2 regions of the Mesosutterella faecium genome follow, and region 1 is predicted to be linked to the other one. Evidence: predicted binding sites of a transcription regulator. Region 1 holds the regulator's gene; the other holds the start of a gene.
What was found. The regulator sigma-54, encoded in region 1, starts transcription at its own class of promoters, with help from an activator protein. The targets are predictions, from matches to a motif close to TGGCANGNAANCTGCTTT.
Positions count from the first base shown of each region.

Region 2: a site for sigma-54 is predicted at 1,394-1,411, ahead of glnA (type I glutamate--ammonia ligase). Genes of this name have one in related genera too.

Region 1 covers NZ_JAKZJU020000001.1:642,747-646,157, forward strand. The annotation lists gene mutY (A/G-specific adenine glycosylase) at 1-323, shown strand, start outside; gene rapZ (RNase adapter RapZ) at 314-1,180, opposite strand; gene rpoN (RNA polymerase factor sigma-54) at 1,229-2,689, opposite strand; gene lptB (LPS export ABC transporter ATP-binding protein) at 2,707-3,411, opposite strand, start outside.
Region 2 covers NZ_JAKZJU020000001.1:920,482-923,892, forward strand. The annotation lists gene hemW (radical SAM family heme chaperone HemW) at 1-421, shown strand, start outside; gene MUN46_RS04320 (glycosyltransferase family 2 protein) at 448-1,260, shown strand; gene glnA (type I glutamate--ammonia ligase) at 1,474-2,886, shown strand; gene glnL (nitrogen regulation protein NR(II)) at 2,955-3,411, shown strand, end outside.

The DNA of each region.
Region 1 (3,411 bases):
AAAGGGCGGAAAAAGCCGTATGGCGAGGGCTGTGGTGTTTTCCCTGCGTGCAGGGCGGCGGAGAGAGCCGGACCGTTCGGGAGGGGCTTCAGGCGTTGGAGGCGGTGGACGCAGACAGCCTGTGCTTCTACCGTAAAGTGCTGCATGACTTTACGCACTACAGGCTTGAAATGTTCGTCTGGAGTGTTCAGAGCGCTGGCAGCAGCCCGGACCTGCCCGGCAGGGGACGGTGGTTCAGCCGCGCAGAGGCGGCCGAAGGAGCCCTGCCCGCTCCGGTGAAGAAGCTGGCGCTTGAATTTCTTTCCGGAAGCACTCAGCCCTGAGGCGTCTTGTTGTCGAGAGCGCGGTGGCGGACCACGGCGCCTGGCGTGCGCGCAAAGCGCCGGAAGAGGGCCTCGGCCACGTACACGGAGCGGTGCTGCCCGCCGGTGCATCCGATGCATACCGTCAGGTAGTGCCTGTCCTGGGACATATAGGCGGGCAGCCAGGTGCGGATGAATTCCTCGATGTGGCCGACAAATTTCAGTGCGTCTGTTTTCTTCTCCAGAAACTCAATGACAGGAGCGTCTTTTCCTGTGAGCTCCCTCAGGCCCGGCTCGTAGTAGGGGTTGGCAAGGCAGCGGGCATCGAACACGAGGTCGGCGGCGACGGGAATGCCCTTCTTGAACGCGAAGGACTCGAAGGACAAGGTCATTTCGGAGGCGGGCGCGTTGATGAACTGCCGGATCCAGGCGCGCAGCGTCGAGGGCGACAGGTCGGTCGTGTCAAGCACCTCCCCGACCTGAAGATCCATTTGGGCCCGCTCCTTGGCTATCGCCTCCTGCAGGCCGGTCTGGTCCCCGGGCCTGCGGTTGAGGGGGGTGAGGGGATGGCGGCGCCTTGTTTCCGAATAACGCTGGACGATGGCCGGGGTTGAGGCGGTGAGGGCGAGCACCTTCACGTCGTAACCCAGGTGTCTGAGTTCGGAGAGCTTTTCCTTCGCCTTCTGAGGGGCGGCATGGGTGCGGACATCCACCGAGATTGCGATGTGCCGCTGCCCGCTCGAGTCCAAGGCTTTCGCGACCGGTACGATGAAGTCAACCGGGAGGTTGTCAATGCAGTAAAAACCGCTGTCTTCGAGCTGCTTAATGGCCACGGACTTGCCGGATCCCGACAGCCCGGTCACAACGATAACTTGCATGGACGGAGCCCCTGCCGTACGGAAATTGAACGCTGCGACTATGGTACGTCAGAGAGGGATTTTTTTCCGCAGCGAGGCGATAGGGATTTGTTCCTGCTCGCGGTACTTTGCGACGGTCCTGCGTGCCACGGCGAAGCCTTTGCCGACCAGCAGCGCTGCTAGCTGGGAGTCGGACAACGGTCTGTCGGGCGGTTCACCTTCGACGAACTCGCGGATCAGAGTGCGGATCGCTTTTGACGAAACCGCCTGGCCCGAGGCGTTGGAAACATGGGAGCTGAAGAAGTGACGGAATTCATAGACTCCGCGGGAGGACTGAAGGTATTTCCCGTTCACCGCCCTCGAAACGGTGGACTCGTGCAGCTGTGTGTCTTCGGCGATGTCGCGCAGCACCATGGGCGTCAGCGCGAGTTCGCCCCTGCTGAAGAAATCCTGCTGCCTGCGCACTATGGCCTGAGCGACCTTCAGGATGGTCTCGAATCGCTGGTTCACGCTGTGCGCGAATGTCCTGGCGGCGGTCAGACAGCCGCTCATTTCCTTTGACCGCCCGTTTTCCTGAGCGCTCATCAGCCTCACGAGCCGCTCGTTGATGCGAACAGGGGGTACGGTGGCGGGATTGAGAAGCGCCTCCCAGCGGCCTGCCTGACGCCTGACGAACACGTCGGGGATGACATAAAGCGTGGGCGAGCTTTTGTAGAGCGCAGCGGGCCTTGGCGTGAGCGACTGGATGCAGCCGTAGAGTCCCCGGACCTCTTCGTCGGAACAGCCAAGGCACTTTTTCAGTCGGGAGAAATCTTTCCGGGCTAGTTCCTGGAGATGCTCGGCGATGGCTTTTTTCGCAAGCTCGTGAATCTTTCTTTCTTCCGGCGGACAGGACTGGATTCTGCTCTCAAGTTGCAGCAGCAGCGACTCCTGCGGAGAGGAGGCGCCCACGCCGATGGGATCGAGCCCGCGCAACACCCGGAGCGCCTCCTGCCACTGCTCCGGCTCCGCGGGCTTGGTGGACGTGATGCGCTCAAAGTCTTTGGCCGCCTCCTCGAGGGAGATCGGCAGGAAACCGTCGTCGTCGAGCTCCCCGATCAGAAAGGAAGCCTTGGCGGAAATATCCGGATCGAGCCGCAGCAGCCCGAGTTCTTCCTGCAGGTGGTCGGCAAGGGTGGTCAGAGAGACCGCGCGATCGATAGGAGAGTATTCATCGTCACCTTCGGGCATTCCCCAGGGCTGGTGAACCAAGTCGACTTCGGGCGGCATGTCGTTGAGCGGAGCGGAGGCGGCTGAGTCGGACTCTTCCTCGTGCCGCGGGGCCTGTGCCTCGGACTCCGGAGAGCCGCGAAGCGGCGAGTCCTCCCCGCTCGAGTCTTCCGGAAGCTCCAGGAAGGGGTTTTCCTCGAGAGTGCGGCTGATGGTCTCCAGCAGGTCTGCCGTCGGCAGCTGAAGCAGTTCGATGGACTGCTTCAGCTGGGGGGTCAGAACCATTTTCTGGCTCTGAACAATTTTCAGTGCGTTGCTCAATGCGGTCAGTTCCGGCGTTAGCGATCCGCGGCGCTGCGGGGATAATCGAAGTCTTCGCCCAGATAGGTGCGCCGCACTTCCGGGTTGCGGCTGAGCTGCTCCGGGGACCCGGCTGCAAGGACGTGGCCGTCAGCGATGATATAGGCGTGGTCGCAGGTTTTGAAAGTCTCTCGGACATTGTGGTCTGTGATCAGCACGCCGATGTTGCGGTCCTTGAGGATGCGGATGATTTTTCGTATCTCATTGACAGCGATGGGATCGACGCCCGCGAACGGCTCGTCAAGCAGAATGAACTTCGGTCTGGCCGCAAGAGCGCGGGCGATCTCCGTGCGGCGGCGTTCGCCGCCGGACAGAGAGATGCCGAGATTAGTGCGCACGCCTTGAATGGAAAGCTCGTCGAGCAACTCCTCCAGCCGCTCGTCAATCTGGCTCTTGGCCAGGGGAGCTCCCTGCTCATCCTTCTGCAGTTCCAGAATAGCGCGGATGTTGTCCTCGACGGTCAGTGACCGGAAGACGCTCGCCTCCTGCGGCAGATAGGAAAGCCCCATGCGGGAGCGCCGGTAAATGGGTAGGTGGGTGATGTTCTCCCCGTCGAGGTAGATGGAGCCGCCGTCGACCGGCACGAGTCCCACGATCATATAAAAGCTGGTCGTCTTGCCCGCGCCGTTTGGACCGAGCAGCCCGACGACTTCACCGCTTTTCACCTGCAGCGACACGTCCTT
Region 2 (3,411 bases), 280 kb from region 1:
CGCGCTGGAGGGCCGGCAGTGCCGGCATAATCTGAATTACTGGCAGTATGGCGACTACCTGGCCATTGGAGCGGGAGCCCATGGGAAGGTTTCGACCAAGAAAGGAGTCCTGCGCTTCGCCAAGCATTCATCGCCCGCCAGGTACATGGACGGCGTTCGCCGCGGCCAGGGTACGGCGCACTCCAGGTGGGTCGCCGACAGGCAGCTCCCGTTTGAGTTTATGCTCGATGCGCTGCGGCTCACAGACGGTGTGCCCCGAATCTATTTTGAGAGCAGGACGGGGCTTCGGGAGGAGGCTATCAGGCCCGAGCTCGACGAGGCGAGGCGCCGGGGGCTGCTGGCCGATGCGGGCGGCAGATTCCGGGCGACGGAAAAAGGAATGGACTTTCTTTCTGACCTGCAGGAGATTTTTTTAATTTGACCGCGCCTGGATGACTGGAGAAAAAAGTGCTGATCAGCGTCATCGTCACAACCTACAATCGGCCCAAAGCACTGGATCGGGTCCTTTCGGCCTTAAGCGAGCAGGAAGACAGGGACTTCGAGGTCATCGTCGGCGATGACGGAAGCCGCGAGGAGACGGGCCTGCTTGTCAGGCAGTGGGCCGGAAGGTTTCCAGTCGCGCTGAAGCATGCGTGGCAGGAAGACCGGGGGTTCAGGGCGGCGCGCGTCAGAAACCTGGCCGCCTCGGAAGCCTCGGGGGAGTATTTTCTGTTTCTGGACGGCGACTGCGTTCCGCAGAGACACTGGATTTCAAGGCACAGGGGCCTCGCCGAGCCCGGCTGGATGGTGGCCGGCAACCGGGTGCTGCTTTCCAAGTGCTTCACGGCCCGGGTTGAAGACGAAAAAATCAGCCTGCCGGATCTGGGAGCGCTGGAAATCGGCCGGCTGGTTATGAGAAAGGATCTCAACAGGCTGCTGCCGCTCGTAAGCATTCCAACCAGCCTCTGCCGCAAAATAGGAGCGGGGCGGTGGCAGAAAGTCCGCACCTGCAACCTCGGGGTCTGGCGAGAGGACTTTGAGCGGATCAACGGGTTTGACCAGGTTTTCTCCGGCTGGGGCTATGAGGACACGGATCTGGCCGTCCGGCTGCTCAATTCAGGCGTTCGGCATAAGAGCGGGGCCTTCGCGACCTGCGTTTTCCATCTCTACCACCCTGAGAACGACCGCTCGAACCGCGATGCGAATTTCATCCGCGTCATGGACCGCCTGAAAAGCGGGGTCACCCAGGCTGAGATCGGATTCAGGGAACTGAAGAAATGAAAAGCATCACGCGGGTGCATTTCACCGTTTAAATGCACTATTATGGGGCATGCAGGTTTGAATTGATGCCCCGAAAAGAGGCGCTGCGGCATCCTTCTTGTGCAGAAGCCCCGTCTTTCCGCGGTTTTAATTCTGGCACGCTTTGTGCTTATATCCAAGTAAATCCACTTTTCAGGCTGCGGCCTGTATCTGCAGATTCTTTAGGAGAAAGCGATGACGACGGCAAATGACGTCCTCCAGATGATAAAAGACAACGACGTAAAGTACGTTGGTCTCCGTTTCACTGACACTCGCGGCAAGGAGCAGAACCTGTCCATTCCGGCCGAAGAGCTCAATGAAGACACGTTTGACGTCGGCCAGCCTTTTGACGGATCTTCCATTGCGGGCTGGAAGGGCATTGAAGCCTCCGACATGCTTCTGCTTCCCGATCCTGAAACCGCGCGCATGGATCCTTTCCGCGAGCAGAACACGCTGCTGCTCACCTGCGACGTCCTCGAGCCGGACACCGGCAAGGGCTATGACCGCGATCCGAGGTCGCTCGCCAAGCGCGCGGAGGCTTACCTGAAGACAACGGGCATCGGCGATGCGGTTTACTTCGGACCGGAGCCTGAATTCTTCATTTTCGACAGCATCCGCTACGGTACGGATCCCTCGGGCAGCTTCTTCAAGATCGGCAGCGAAGAGGCTCCGTGGTCGAGCTCTCTCAAGTTCGAAGGCGGCAACCTGGGCCATCGCGCGCAGCCGAAGGGCGGCTATTTCCCGGTTCCCCCGATCGACACCCTGATGGACATCCGCGCCGAGATGTGCACGCTGCTCACCCAGCAGGGCGTTCCGGTTGAAATCCACCACCACGAAGTGGGCGCGGCCGGCCAGTGCGAGATCGGCACCCGGTTCAGCACTCTGGTGCAGAGGGCCGACTGGACGCAGATCCTGAAGTACACCGTCTGGAACGTGGCGGCCTCCTATGGCAAAACGGCCACCTTCATGCCGAAGCCCTATGCGTTCGACAACGGCTCGGGCATGCACGTCCACCAGTCCGTCTGGAAGGACGGCAAGAATCTGTTCGCGGGCAACGGCTACGCCGGCCTGTCCGAACTCGCGCTCTACTACATCGGCGGCATTATCAAGCACGCCCGTGCCCTGAATGCGATCACGAACCCGACGACCAACTCTTACAAGCGTCTGGTGCCGGGATTCGAGGCCCCGGTGAAGCTCGCCTATTCGGCCCGCAACCGCTCCGCCTCCATCCGCATTCCGAAGGTGTTCAGCGAAAAGGCCCGCCGCATCGAGGTGCGCTTCCCCGACCCGATGGCCAACTCCTACTTCGCCTTCTCCGCTCTGATGATGGCCGGTCTCGACGGCATCCAGAACAAGATCAACCCGGGTGATCCTGCCGACAAGAACCTTTACGATCTCCCTCCGGAGGAAAACGCCAAGATCCCGACGGTCTGCTGCGAGCTCGCCCAGGCTCTGGAGTATCTCGACAAGGACCGCGAGTTCCTCACCCGCGGCGGCGTGTTCAGCAACAGCATGATCGACGCCTACATCGCCCTGAAGGAACAGGAGGTTCAGTCCTACCGGGCGGCGGTTCATCCGATTGAGTACGACATGTACTACTCCGGCTGATATCCGGGGCGGATGACAGCAAGGGGGGCGCAAGCCCCCTTTTTTTCAACCATCGGAGGCTCAGGGCCATGGATTCCAGACATTCCTCGGCGGCCAAGGGCATTTTGGATCTTGATTCGATCACGACGGCGGTTTTCCTGACGGACAGCCGGGGGGCCGTTCTGTACGCGAACGCCTCAGCCGAAATCCTGACCGGGCTGTCAAAAAATACGATCTGCGGCCAGGATGCCTCGCTTTTTTTCCGCGGCCTTCCTCAGTGGCTGAAGAGATTCTGCCCTGGAGGAGCTGAACCGGAGCGGCAGGGCCAGGACTCGATCTCTGAAATTGTGAATCTTTATGTGCCGCAGTATTCAGAGGCCGGTCATCCCGTCCGGGCGGCGGTGAGCGCAGGGCCTCTGCTCCGCGGTCAGCCGACGCTGCTCATCGAGTTCACTGATTATGAGATGACGCTGCTGGCCGCGCGCCAGGAGCACCAGTTCGGGTTCTCTGAAGCCAACCGCCAGGTGCTCCGCAACCTGGCCCATG